DNA from 3 places in the Burkholderia torrens genome. Region 3 is predicted to be linked to each of the others. Evidence: riboswitches for the same ligand, from Rfam matches in the RefSeq annotation. Region 3 holds a riboswitch; each other region holds the start of a gene.

Region 1 (4,500 bases), on a different replicon from region 3:
GTCTGCGATTCGGCCGGCGTGACGGCCTTGTTCAACGCATACGCAGTCGGCACCGTGCCGATCAGGATCAGCATGATGAGGCCCATCCCTTTCTGCCCGTCGTTCGAGCCGTGCGCAAACGACACGCCCGTGCAGGTCAGGATCAGCAGGCAGCGAATCCAGAACGGCGGCGGCTGATCCTTCGGCGGTTCCTTGTACAGCTCGGGAATCCGCACGAGCGTCTTCAGCACGAGCAGCAGCAGTGCCGCGCACAGGAAGCCGACGATCGGCGAGAACAGCAGCGACTTGCCGACGCCGAGCGCCTGGGCCCAGTCGACGCCGCTCGTGCCGGACGGCCCGTGCATCAGCTGGTTCATCAGCCCGACGCCGATGATCGACCCGATCAGCGTATGCGAGCTCGACGACGGCAACCCGAAATACCAGGTCGCGAGGTTCCAGACGATCGCGGCGATCAGCAGCGCGAACACCATCGCGAAGCCCGAGCCGCTGCCAACCTGCAGGATCAGCTCGACCGGCAGCAGTTGCAGGATGCCGAACGCGACGGCGCCGCTCGAGACCATCACGCCGAGGAAGTTCCACATGCCGGACCAGATCACCGCGACGTTCGGCGTCAGCGAGTGCGTATAGATCACGGTGGCGACCGCGTTCGCGGTGTCGTGGAAGCCGTTGACGAATTCGAAGCCGAGCGCGATCAGCAGCGCGGCGCCGAGCAGCAGGTACGGGAACAGCTTCCCTTCGCGGACCGGCGACAGATCGTCGATCAGGTGCGTGGCGATATAGATCGCGCCGAGCGCGAGCACCAGCAGGAAGACGGCATAGCCGACCTGCCTGGTGCGTTCGACGGAGCCCGAATTGTTCGGTGCGGACGAAGCAGGTTGATTCATGACGGCATCTCGTAAGGGAACCGCGTCCGATCCTATCTGCGGCCAGCAGACAGTTTGATGACAGTCGGGACCACGAACGGTGTGCGTTGTCGACACGTAAGGAAAATGAAGGCATGCATGCGCGACGCGAGGTACCGGCCCGCATCGTCATCCACATAGTGAGCGCAAGACGGGCCTATGCGTTGTCGTCCGTGCTCAACGTCCATCCATGTGGTGATGCGACGAGCGTCGTGCAGGACAGCGGCGCGATGTCGAGGCGGGTTGCTGTCTTCGAATCCATCCGCAACGCATGCGCGACGGCCGCGCGAACGATCGTCGCATGCGTGACCGCAACGATGTCGCGGTCGCGCTGCAGCGTGTCCAACCAGGTGCCGACGCGGCGCATGGTGGCGTCGAACGATTCGCCGCCGTGCGGCGACGCTGACGGGTCGCTGATCCACGCACCCAGTTCGTCCGGCAAGTCGCGTGCGAGGTCGTGCAAGCGCTTGCCGCGCCAGTTGCCGTAGTCGATGTCGCGCAGTGCGTCTTCAACGTCGGCATGTAACCCGAGTGCGTCGGCGGTCTGCCGCGCACAGCGCGCAGGGCTGCACAGCACGAGCGAGCCGTTAACGCCTGCCCACCGGTCGCGCAGTGCAGCGGCTTCGGCGAGCCCGCGGGCATCGAGCGGATCGTCGTCGGGAAACGTGCCGGTGCGCATCGCCCGGGTCGGCGCGTGTGCGATCAGGTGCAGCGAGGCATGCAGGGTCATGTCGGTTTTCGGGGAATCCGGAGCGGGACGCAATCGTCACCGTGCGATCACTTCAATACGCGAACGTTCGCGCGTACAATTCGCCCGATACGAAACGCGGAAGCCGGTGCAATTCCGGCGCGGTCGCGCCACTGTAACCGGGGAATCGACGATCCCGGAAGCCAGACCTGCCTTCGTACCCATTCAACATTTGTCGGGGCGCGAATCCCCTGAGGTGCATCCATGAGCGAAGCAGTGCTGAAGCCGGCGGCCGTGCCGGCACCCATCCCCGTCCGTGAACTGTTGCCGTGGGCCGTGTTCGTCGGCCTGATCCTGTTGCTCGCGCTTTATTTCGTCGGCGCGGAACAGGGCGCGACGTCGCTCGTGCCGGGCATGTACGTCCACGAGTTCGTCCACGACGGCCGCCATCTGCTCGGCTTTCCCTGCCACTGACGCGGAGGCCGTGATGGTCGGAAAGCTGCTCATGCGCGGGATGCTCGCAGGCATCGCCGCAGGCCTCCTCACGTTCGGTTTCGCCAGAATCGTCGGCGAACCGCAAGTCGATCAGGCAATCTCCTTCGAAGAAAAAACCACCGCCGCCAGTGGCGAGGCACCGGAGCCCGAGCTGGTCAGCCGCCGGACGCAGGCGGGCCTCGGGCTGCTGACGGGTGTCGTGACCTACGGCGCGGCATTCGGCGGGCTGTTCTCGCTGGTTTTCGCGTTTGCCTACGGGCGAGGCAGCCGCCTCCCCGCACGGCCGCTGGCCGCGTGGCTCGCGCTGGCGGCATTCATCGCGCTCGTGATCGTGCCGAACCTCAAGTACCCGGCCAATCCGCCGTCGGTCGGCGATCCCGACACGATCGGCTACCGCACGGGCCTGTTCTTCCTGATGATCGCGATCTCGGTCGCGACGATGGTGTTCTCGGTCAGCGTGCGCCGCCATTTGCTGGCGAAGCTCGGCCAGTGGAACGCGTCGATCGTCGCCGGGCTCGTGTTCGTCGCGATCATCGCGGCCGTGCAGGTCGGGCTGCCGTCTGTCAGCGAGTTGCCGGCCGATTTCCCGGCGGCCGTGCTGTGGAAGTTCCGCGTCGCGGCGATCGGCATGCAGGTGATCATGTGGACGACGATCGGCCTGTTGTTCGGCGCCTGGGTCGAGCGCAGCGAGCGCATCGGCTTGCGCGCCGCCTGACGCGCAGCGCAGCGGGGCGCGCCTAGCGCAGCATGCGCGGCGCGCTCCCCGTCGATTCGCGCGCCAGCGCGACGAACGCGGCCAGATAGTCGATCGATGCGTCCGCTTCGCGGATGCCGAGGAAGATCTGCTTCGCGATCCCCTTCTTGCCGAGCTTGACCGGCACGACCGCCATCCGGTCTGCATACTCGTCGGCCAGCCATCTCGGCAGCGCGGCCACGCCGCGTTCGCTTGCCACCATCTGCAACATGATGTCGGTCGTCTCGATCGACTTGTGCCGCCTCGGCACGATGCCGGCCGGCGTCAGGAACTGGTTGTAGATGTCGAGCCGGTCGGTCTCGACCGGGTACGTGATCAGGATCTCGTCGGTCAGTTGCTCGGGCGTCACGTAGTCGGCGTTCGCGAACCGGTGCGAGTCGGCGACCACCAGCACCTGCTCGTAATCGAACACGGGATCGAAGCGCAGCCCCGGCTTGTTCAGCGGATCGGGCGTGACGAGCACGTCGATGTCATAGCCGAACAGCGCGCCGATGCCGCCGAACTGGAAGCGCTGCTTTACGTCCACGTCGACGTCGGGCCAGCGCGACAGGTAGGGCGAAACGACCTTCAGCAGCCACTGGTAGCACGGGTGGCACTCCATCCCGATGCGCAGCGTGCCGCGCTCGCCCTTCGCGTACTGCTTCATCCGCTCTTCGGCGAGTTCGAACTGCGGCAGCAGCCGGTTCGCCAGCTTCAGCAGATATTGCCCGCCCTGCGTGAGCCGCAGGCCGCGGCCTTCGCGGTCCCAGATCGGCGTGCCGAGCTGCTGCTCGATTTTCCGGACGGTATGGCTGAGCGCCGATTGCGTGAGGTGCAGCGCATGGGCGGCCGCGGTCAGCGAGCCCTGGCGCTCGACTTCACGAATGACGACGAGATGGAATCGTTCCAGCATGGATTTCGCTCGCGCAACGAATGCATGAACAGTTTTAATGGATGAATGAAATAATGCCATTTTATTTCATGGTTTGAAATCCCTATGATGGCTGCCGGATCTTCAATTCTTCTCTGGACGGCAGCTTATGGTGACGACACACAACCTCGGTTTTCCGCGCATCGGCGCGAAGCGCGAACTCAAGTTCGGTCTCGAACGCTACTGGAAGGGCGAGTCGTCGCGTGACGATCTGAAGGCGCTCGGTGCCGAGCTGCGCCAGCGCCACTGGCACGACCAGCGCGATCTCGATCTCACGCCGATCGGCGATTTCGCGTTCTACGACCAGGTGCTCGACATGAGCTTCACGCTCGGCAACCTGCCGAAGCGCGTGCAGGATTTCCATGGCGACGCGCTCGACAACTATTTCCGCGTCGCGCGCGGCCGCTCGGCGCAGTCGGCGGAAGAACATGCGGCATGCTGCGGCGGTGTCGCGGCCGGTGAAATGACGAAGTGGTTCGACACGAACTACCACTACATCGTGCCGGAGTTCCACGCGGACACGAACTTCTCGCTCGACCCGTCGCGCCTGCTGCAGCAACTGGCCGAGGCAAACGCGCAGGGTGTGAACGCGAAGCCCGTGATCCTCGGCCCCGTCACGTACCTGTGGCTCGGCAAGGCGAAGGACGATTCCGATCGCCTCGCGCTGCTGCCGAAGCTGCTGCCCGTGTACGGCGCGCTGCTCGATACGCTGACCGCACAAGGTGTCGAATGGGTGCAGATCGACGAACCG
Region 2 (4,500 bases), 920 kb from region 3:
GCACGCGCCGCGCATCGAAGGAATCGGAACAGGATAGGTCATTGTCGCGCAGGCCACGCCGGCAGCAGCGCATCGCGGCCGTTCTCGCGGATCAGCACGAGCGGATAGCCGAATGCATCGCTCGCGCGCTCGGGCGTCAGCACGTCGTGCACGGCGCCGGCCCACGCGCGGCCGCGACCGTCGAGCAGCAGCGCATGCGTGGCGAAGCGACGCGCGAGATTCAGGTCGTGACACGAGAACAGCACCGTGCGCGGGCCCGTGTCGAGCCATGCAGTCAGCGCGGTCAGGCAGTCGATCTGGTGATGCAGGTCGAGATGCGCGAGCGGTTCGTCAAGCAGCATCAGCGGCGCATCCTGGCACAGCGTCGCAGCCAGCGCGACCCGCTGCCGCTCGCCGCCCGACAGCGACAGCACGTCGCGCGACGCGAGTGCAGTCAGGTCGAACGTCGCGAGTGCATCGTGCGCGGCCGCGCGATCGCCGTCGCGCTCCCAGCCCCAGCCGCCTAGATACGGAAAGCGGTTGAGCAGCACCGTGTCGAACACCGTCGCGCTGAACGCGTCGTGCAGTTGCTGCGGCATCAGCGCGCGGCGCTGCGCGAGTTGCTCGGGGCGCCACGCGGCAAGCGGCCGGCCGTCGATCTCGACCTGTCCGCCGGCCGGCGGCTGCAGCCCCGCGAGCGTCGCGAGCAGCGTCGTCTTGCCCGCGCCGTTCGGCCCCGCGACACACCAGATCTCGCCGGGGCGGAAGGCTTGCGTGAACCCGGCGAGCAACGTGCGCGCGCCGGCCTTCAGCGTCAGGTCGACGGCGTGCAGTCCAGCATCCGTCATCGCATCGGCCTCCTCAACAACATCCACAGGAACACCGGCACGCCGATCAACGCGGTCATCACGCCGACCGGCAACTGCGCGGGCGCGATCGCGGTGCGCGCGAGCAGGTCGGCCGCCATCACGCCGCCGCCGCCCGCGAGCATCGCGGCCGGCAGCAGCATCCGCTGGTCGTTGCCGAACGCAAGCCGCAGCGCATGCGGAACGACGAGGCCGACGAAGCCGATCGTGCCGGCCGTCGTCACCGCGGCCGCGGCGGCCAGCGACGCGACGAGATAGATCCGCACGCGCACGCGCGCGACGGGCACGCCGAGCGCCTGCGCGGTCGCGTCGCCGCGCAGCAGCACGTTCAGTTGCGGCGCAGCCGGCAGCGCGACGCAGGCGGCCAGCAACAGCGCACCCCACGCGAACCACGGCGCCGTCACGCCGTTCAGGTCGCCCGTGAGCCAGAAGATGATGCCGCGCAGCCGCGCATCGGGTGCGAGCGACAGCAACAGCGTGACGAGCGCGCCCCACCCTGCCGCGATCACGACGCCCGTGAGCAGCAGGCGCGGCGACGCGTCGCGCGCATCACCGCGCCACAGCTCGCGGCGCGCGAGGCCGAGTACGAGCGCGACAGAGACGAGCGCGCCGGCAAATGCCGACACGTCGACGAGCCACCACGCGCCGCCGGCGATCATCGCGACGAGCGCGAAGCCGGCCGCGCCGCCGGACACGCCGAGTACGTAGGGTTCCGCGAGCGGATTGCGCAGCAGCACCTGCAGCAGTGCGCCGGCCAGCGCGAGCAGCGCGCCGCACGCGAAACCCGCCAGCGCACGCGGCAGGCGCAGCGTGCGGACGATATCGGCGAACAGCGCATCGCCGCCATGCGGCACGAGCGATGCAAGCGCCTGCCACGGTGACATCGGCACGCTGCCGATCGACAGCGACGCGACGAACAGCAGCGCGACCACGGCGGCCAGCGCGGCCCAGATCGCGGTAGCGCGCGCGGCGCTCATGCCGTGCACGGCCGCGCGCATGACGCGCGGCGCATCCGCTCGAGGTTGCCGGCCGGGCGTGACTGGGACGCCGTGCGGACGATTGGGGTCAGCATCGAAGAACATTCCGTGAAGCATTGCGCGGCCCGCCTCCCCGCAGGCCGCGCGTCATGAAGCCCGTGCGGGCTTCCCGTCTCGGCCGGTATCCGGGCTGGCGGCGGTCCGGCTCGCCTTCCCGCGCGTGTCACGCGCAGTGGCCCGCGCCCGCATGCGACACCTGCATGCAAGACGCGCCCGAGCCGGCCTGCGTCAAGGGACGCGGCCGCTTACCGTTGCGGGGGCAGCGCAGGTTGGCGCGCTCCATGATCGCGCGCCCTGCTTCCCGTTTAACCGCGCGTGCCACGCGCGAGCACCGAGGCGGCGCCAGTTTAGGAGCGGGTAGCGCGAGCGTCAAGGAAGCGTCCGGACACGTGCGGGAAGCACCGATTCACGGCGAGAAGCAGGGGTGTTACGACTGGAAACGTTACAGATGTCGGATTGCGCGTTATTCCGCGCTAAAATGCTGGGTCTTTAGAGGACGCAGCAAATGCTCAACGAACTCGAAACCTTATCTCAAAATATTGGCCGTCTGATTTCGCTGAACAAGCGCTATCACGCGGAACGGCTCGCGCTCGAAGAGCAGGTCGCGCAATTGCGCACGGAAGCGGACACGGTCCGCGCGGAACTCGCGGAACTGCGTGACGAACGCAATGCGCTCGCGGCCGAGCGCGACACGCTGTCGGCAAAGATCGACGACGCCCAGGTGAAACTGAACGCGATTCTCGAAAAGCTGCCGCGCTCGAAAAGCGCGGAGCAAGCCGACAACCAGCTCGACCTGCTGGATGCGCAGGCGCGTCCGGATGGCGATGACGCGGCCAGCCACGGAGAACATGCATGAGCACCAAGCAGATCGAAGTCTCGATTCTCGGCCAGCCCTATCGGCTCGCCTGTTCGGCCGAGACCGAAGCGGCGCTGCTCGAGGCAGTCGCGCGCGTCGACGCAGAAATGTCGAAAATCCGCTCGAACAGTTCGGTACGCGGCACCGATCGCATTGCGGTGATGGCGGCACTGTCGCTCGCATCGGAATTGCTGCGGCTGCAAACGAGTGTGCGGCACGGTGAAGCATTTCCGGCGGAGGAAATCCGTCGTACAATGCACCAGATGAACGAACAGCTCGGCGCGGTGCTCGCACAGCACGAGACGCAGTAACGTTTCAAACGATGTGTCGATTCCCCTTGATCTCGGCGGTCAACGGTGGTCAAATTGGCGCATCGAATCACAGTTCAGTCAGCTTCCCTGCCTGGTTCGCCAAGGTCATATATTCCTTGAACCAATGCCATGTGCACGGTTGCGGAAATTTGTAGCACGGGCGCGCGCGTCACTCTGTCTGATGTACCCGAAGTGCTGCTAACTGCGACCAATTCTGAACCCCAGGTTCAGGATGCCGGCCTAGCGGCCAAGGCGGGGGCCTATCCAACGGCATCGGGCACGTCCCGGTGCCGTTTTCTTTTGTAGCAGCCTCTTTCTGCGTCGATCACGATCCATGCAATACTGGCTGATGAAGTCCGAACCGGACGAAGCAAGCATCGACGATCTCGCCAACGCCCCGCAGCGCTCGCTGCCATGGACCGGCGTGCGCAACTATCAGGCGCGCAATTTCATGCGCGACACGATGAAGATCGGCGACGGCGTGCTGTTCTATCACTCGAGCTGCCCCGAGCCGGGCATCGCGGGCCTCGCGGAAGTGTCGTCGACACCCTACCCCGATCCCACGCAGTTCGATCCTGCAAGCCCCTATTACGACCCGAAATCGACGCAGGAAGCACCGCGCTGGTTGCTCGTCGACGTGCGCTACGTGAAAAAGTCGCCGCTCGTGCCGCTCGCCGCACTGCGCGAACACGACGAACTCGCCGACATGCGCGTGCTGGCCCGCGGCAACCGCTTGTCGATCACACCGGTTACGCGTGCCGAATGGCGCTTCATCACCGAGAAGTTGATGAAGTAGGCGCACGCCAAAGGTCAAATCTGGTCAGCACACGCATGCCGACACGGAACTCGCGGGTCTTTTGCGCAGCCTAAGCAACCGCTGTCGACCGATCAGGCCGGCCGCCGTTTATTTCGTCGCGCGGTACGCCCGCGTCGTGCACGCGTGATCCGCGTGCGCGCCCTCGCACAAGGAGTCCAACAATGACCAAGAAATCCGCACTCGCGCTGTCGCTCGCCCTCGCCGCCGCCGTTCCCGTCGCGCTGACGCTCGCGTCGCCCGCCGCGCACGCGCAAACCGCGAACCCGCATTTCCCCGAGCCGGCCGGCGTGCTGTCGCTGTCGTCGCAGGCCAGCGCCGACGTGCCGCAGGACATCATCCACATCACGCTGTTCTACGAGCAGCAGGCCAAGGACCCGGGCAGCCTCACGGCGCAGCTGAACCAGCGCGCCGACGCAGCGCTGTCGCAGGCGAAGGGCGTGTCGGGCGTCACCGCGCATACGGGTGCGTTCTCCGTGTATCCGAGCACCGATCGCGACGGCAAGATTTCCGCGTGGCGCGGGCGTACCGAGGTGGCGCTCGAATCGCGCGATTTCGCCGCGGCGTCGAAGCTCGCGGGCCAGTTGTCGAACCTGATGCAGGTCGCGAATGTCGAGTTCTCGCTGTCGCCTGAAGC
Region 3 (4,500 bases):
AACTCCACGCCGCGTTGCGCCTTCACGCCTTGCTCCTTGTACGGATGCTTGACGAGCCGCATTTCGGTGACGAGGTCGGCCGCGTCGATCAGCGCATCGGGCGCGTGCCGGCCGGTCACGACGACGTGCACCGAATCCGGACGCGCAACGAGCGTCGCGAGCACTTCGTCGAGCGGCAGGTATTCGTACTTCAGCACGGTGTTCAGCTCGTCGAGGATCACCATCCGGTAGTCGCCGCTTTCGATCATCCTGCGCGCCTCGTCCCAGCCCTTGCGCGCGGTCGCGATGTCGGCGTCGCGGTTCTGCGTGTTCCACGTATAGCCGTCGCCCATCGTCACGAAATCGCATTCCGCGACCGCGCCGAGGAAGTCGCGCTCGGACGTGTGCAGCGCGCCCTTGATGAACTGCACGACACCGAGCCGCATGCCGTGGCCGAGCACGCGCACGGCCATGCCGAACGCAGCCGTGCTCTTGCCCTTGCCGTTGCCGGTATTGACGATCAGCAGGCCCTTTTCCTGGGTGGCGGCGGCCTGCTTCTTCTCGTGGCCGGCGCGGCGGCGTTCGGTCATCCGCTGATGGGATTCGGCATCGGTCTTCATCGGAAATCGTCCTGTCGAAAGCGAAACAAAGGGTTCAGAGCGGGCCGGCGAGCGCGACCGTCACGCCGTCCCGGATGGATTTGGGGCCCAGCAACCTGCCGTGCGGCGCCGCGAGCTGCGCGCAGGGTTCGGCCACACCGGCAACGCCGAAGCGTGCAAGCGCGGCGTCCGAAGGACCGCTCGCGGCCAGTTCGGGAAGGCTCGCCAACCGCACCGCGTCGAATGCGACGAGCGGCCAGCCGCGGCGCGCGCACAGCGTGCGCAGCGCACGGGCACGCGCCTTGTCGGCGAGCGTCGCGACGAGCGCCGGTTCGGCGGCCGGGTAACGCGCCAGCGCCGCGCGGATCGCGGCATCGAGTTGCGCGGCCGTAACGCCTGCGCGAAAGCCGATGCCGAGCGCGACGCGCATCATGCGTGGCCGCCGAGCGCCGCACGCACCGCCGGATCGTCGGCGAGCGCCGCGACGCGGCCGATCACGACGATCGCCGGCGAACCGAGTCCGGTCGTGCCGACGCGATCGACGAGCGTATCAAGCGTCGCGAGTACGTGGCGTTGTTCGGGTCGCGTGGCATTCTCGATCGCCGCGCACGGCATATCGCCGGGCACGCCGCCGTCGCGCAGCGCGGCGGCAATCGCGTCGAGCCGGCGAATGCCCATGTAGATCACGAGTGTCATGCGCGTGGCCGCGAGCGCACGCCAGTCGGGCTCGTCGACGCCCGCGCCGTGGCCCGTGACGAAGATCACGCCCTGCGCGTCGCCGCGCTGCGTGACCGGGATGCCGAGCGCAGCCGGCGCGGCGATGCCGGCCGTGATGCCGTTCACGATCTCGACCGGAAAGCCCGCCGCGCCCAGCGCGACCAGTTCCTCGCCGCCGCGGCCGAACACGAACGGATCGCCGCCCTTGAGCCGCGCGACGCTGCGGCCCGCTCGCAGGTGCGCGAGCATCGCGGCGACGATCGCTTCCTGCGGCGTCGACGCATGGCCGCCGCGCTTGCCGACGTGCTCGATCTGCGCGCCGGCGCGCGCATGGCACAGCACGTCGGGGTTCACGAGATCGTCGACGAGCAGCACGTCGGCCATGCCGATCGCGCGCACGGCCCTGAGCGTCAGCAGGTCGGCATCGCCGGGGCCGGCGCCGACGAGCCACGCGCGGCTCATTGCACGCGGCACGGCATGCACCGTGTCGAAACAGTGGAACGGAAAAGGCGGGCGGCACATCGGCGGCCGGCGGGCAGGCAGTGCATGGCGAATCGGGTGAAGCTCGCGCGAACGCGGGCGGAATGCGCACCCCATCCGTCCCCCGCGGATCGGGCGTTCGGCGAGCATCGCGCTCGCCCCTTGCGTCGGCCGGTATCCGGGCTGGCCGCTTGCCAGGCCGCAGCCTTCCCGCCCGGCTGAAGGGCAGTGGCATCGCGGGCGGCCTGGGCGCAGGCGCGGGAAAGCGCGTCGCGCGGGCGGCGTACCGTTGCGGGGACAGCACAGGCCGGGCGGATTTCCGCCTCCTGTTTCCCGTTTAACTGCATGCACGGAATGCGCATGCGAGCACCGAACGCGGCGCATACGATAGCACAGGCATGCAACGCACGAGGCGCCCGGCGGACCGGCTGCGCAGGGCGTCGACGTGGTCCGCGCGGTCAGAACTTGTACGCCGCCGTCAGCGTGAACGTGCGTGGCGAACCGGGCATGATCTGCGCGAGGCTCGTCGCATTCGCGTAGTAGTCGCGATCGGTCAGGTTGACGGCCGCCAGCGTCACCTCGAAGTCGCGCGTGCGATATCCGGCCTTGCCGTCCCAGCGGACGTAGGCGGGCAGTTCGAGCAGGTTGTCGCGATCGGCGTAACGCGCCCCTTCGTACACGAGCCCGAGTTCGGCGAAAAATCCGCGCAGCGGCGCATGGCTGACGAACAGGCTGCCGTTCGCCCCGGACACGCCCGCCGACCGCTTGCCCGCGTATTTTGGTTCGGCGTCGACCACCCGCGCGTGTTGCCAGCCGATGCCGCCGCGGACGAACCAGTCGCCCGTGATCCGGCCGGCGACGCCCAGTTCCAGGCCGCGATTGCGCTCGAGGCCGGTGAGGTCGAAAAATCCCGGCCGAACCGGGTCGGCGACGCGGCGGTTGTACAGATCGAGCTGAAACAGTGCGAGCGTCGTGCTCAGCGCGCCGTCGCGCCAGTCGCTTTTCACACCGATCTCGTATTGGCGGTTGTATTGCGGGCCGAGATCGTTGGCGTTGCCGCGCGCGTCCGGCGTGATGCCGATCAGGTCGCCGCCGACCGGCGCGAAGCTCTTGCTGTACGACGCATACAAGCTGTGTGCGCCGACCGGCGACCACACGACGCCGAGCCGCGGGCTCCAGGCCGTCGTCGTGCGCCGCGAATGCAGACCGTTCAGCGCGTTGGTCGAAGCGACGTCGAAGCGTTCCCCGCGCAGGCCGCCGAGCAGCTTCCACGCTCGGCCGAGGTCGATGCGGTCCTGCGCGAAGATTGCGTAGTCGCTGACACGGTGGCGATTCATCGCATACGGGCGCGGCGCCGAGCCGGCCAGTGCGAAACGATCCGGTCCGCTGATCGGGACCGGCGCCGCATCGGCCTGCCAGAGCGTCGGATTGCGTTTCTGCCAGCCGTATTCGATGCCGAACAGCAGATGATGCAGCCCCGCTCCGGTCGCGACCTTGCCGCCCAGTTCGATACCGGTCTGCACGTTGAGATGCGTCATGTCCTGCAGGTAGCGCGCTCGCTGCACGCGCCGATAGTCGCGCGGCTTCGTGACGTAGCTTTGCGTGACGTAGGTATTGTCGAAGGTGCTGCGCAAATCCAGCACGCCCAGCGTATGACGCAGCTCCCAGCCGTCATCGAACGCGTGCGTGAAGACCGAGCGCCAGTTCATGTTCGCGTCGCGGATGGTGTCGCGGCCCGCCGCGCCGAAGAAGGTTGCTCGCCGCGCGGACGGCAGCGAGTACGCGACCGGCTTGCCGGCCGCGTCAAGCGCGGCGACCGGCGCCGGCATGCCGCGATCGGGCACGCGTCGGTACGCGTCGTATTCGAACTGCAGCAGCCAGCTGCGCCGCGCGCCCCGCCATTTGATCGACGGCGCGACGTACTGGCGCGTGCCGTCGACATGGTCGCGGAAGCTGCCTGCGTGTTCGCGTCCGGCATTCAGCCGCACGCTCCATGCGCTCGACAGGGTCCGGTTGAGATCGACCGACGCACCGAGCCGCCCATAACTGCCGGTCGCCGCCGACAGATGTCCGAAGTTTTCCGGCAGCGGCTGCTTGGTGATCCGGTTGATGACGCCGCCGCCGCTGCCGCGCCCGTACAGCGCCGCCGCCGGCCCCTTCAGCACTTCGACGCGTTCGATGTTGCCGAGACTGCGCACGTATTGCGCGTCGTCGCGCATGCCGTCGAGCAGCAGGTCGCCCGCGGCGGAAAAGCCGCGAATACGGAACGAATCGAAGCGCGTATCCGACGTGTTGGACACGCCCGGCACGCCGGCCAGCGCGTCGGCCAGCGTGCGGCCGCCATAGGACAGCGTTTCCTCGACCGCGACGCTGTCGATCGTTTGCGGTACGTCGCGCGGATCGCTCGCGGTGCGAGTCGCAGTGCTCACGCGTTCGGCGCGCGGATCGTTCGGATGACGGCGGCTGCGCACCTCGACCGCGGGCAGTTCTTCATCGAATTCGGCCGCCGGGGCAGGGAAGGAGGCGACGCCGGCGATCGAGCACAGCGACAGGGCCAGCACCGGAAAGCGCTGCCCGGATTTGTGTCGTTTCGACATGGAAATTTAAGGATGACTGAGTGATTGCCTCACATTGCCGTTGCGCAGTGGTTTCGTTGTTATCGGGTGAAGTTTATCTCGACTAGTTGAAAACGACAATCATTCGCGTTCGCTGCTGGCCGCTTGCC

What was found. A riboswitch is a leader RNA that binds a small molecule or an ion and turns the genes downstream of it on or off. The one in region 3 is predicted to bind cobalamin.
Region 1: it holds a riboswitch for cobalamin, as region 3 does, so the genes downstream of both, AC5LXX_RS18195 (CbtB domain-containing protein) here and cobA (uroporphyrinogen-III C-methyltransferase) in region 3, are expected to answer to the same signal.
Region 2: it holds a riboswitch for cobalamin, as region 3 does, so the genes downstream of both, AC5LXX_RS12700 (FecCD family ABC transporter permease) here and cobA (uroporphyrinogen-III C-methyltransferase) in region 3, are expected to answer to the same signal.

The regions. Positions count from the first base shown of each region.
Region 1 is NZ_OZ480212.1:397,992-402,491, forward strand. Features, by position in the region: gene AC5LXX_RS18185 (inorganic phosphate transporter) at 1-884, opposite strand, end outside; gene AC5LXX_RS18190 (histidine phosphatase family protein) at 1,060-1,632, opposite strand; cobalamin riboswitch at 1,683-1,821, shown strand; gene AC5LXX_RS18195 (CbtB domain-containing protein) at 1,855-2,064, shown strand; gene AC5LXX_RS18200 (CbtA family protein) at 2,078-2,800, shown strand; gene AC5LXX_RS18205 (LysR family transcriptional regulator) at 2,823-3,731, opposite strand; gene metE (5-methyltetrahydropteroyltriglutamate--homocysteine S-methyltransferase) at 3,859-4,500, shown strand, end outside.
Region 2 is NZ_OZ480211.1:2,750,883-2,755,382, forward strand. Features, by position in the region: gene AC5LXX_RS12695 (ABC transporter ATP-binding protein) at 39-827, opposite strand; gene AC5LXX_RS12700 (FecCD family ABC transporter permease) at 824-1,822, opposite strand; cobalamin riboswitch at 1,982-2,233, opposite strand; gene AC5LXX_RS12705 (ATPase) at 2,388-2,738, shown strand; gene AC5LXX_RS12710 (cell division protein ZapA) at 2,735-3,049, shown strand; RNA gene ssrS (6S RNA) at 3,131-3,312, shown strand; gene AC5LXX_RS12720 (EVE domain-containing protein) at 3,384-3,845, shown strand; gene AC5LXX_RS12725 (SIMPL domain-containing protein) at 4,028-4,500, shown strand, end outside.
Region 3 is NZ_OZ480211.1:1,832,665-1,837,164, forward strand. Features, by position in the region: gene cobO (cob(I)yrinic acid a,c-diamide adenosyltransferase) at 1-599, opposite strand, end outside; gene AC5LXX_RS08375 (cobalamin biosynthesis protein) at 634-1,011, opposite strand; gene cobA (uroporphyrinogen-III C-methyltransferase) at 1,008-1,817, opposite strand; cobalamin riboswitch at 1,928-2,165, opposite strand; gene AC5LXX_RS08385 (TonB-dependent receptor) at 2,234-4,372, opposite strand.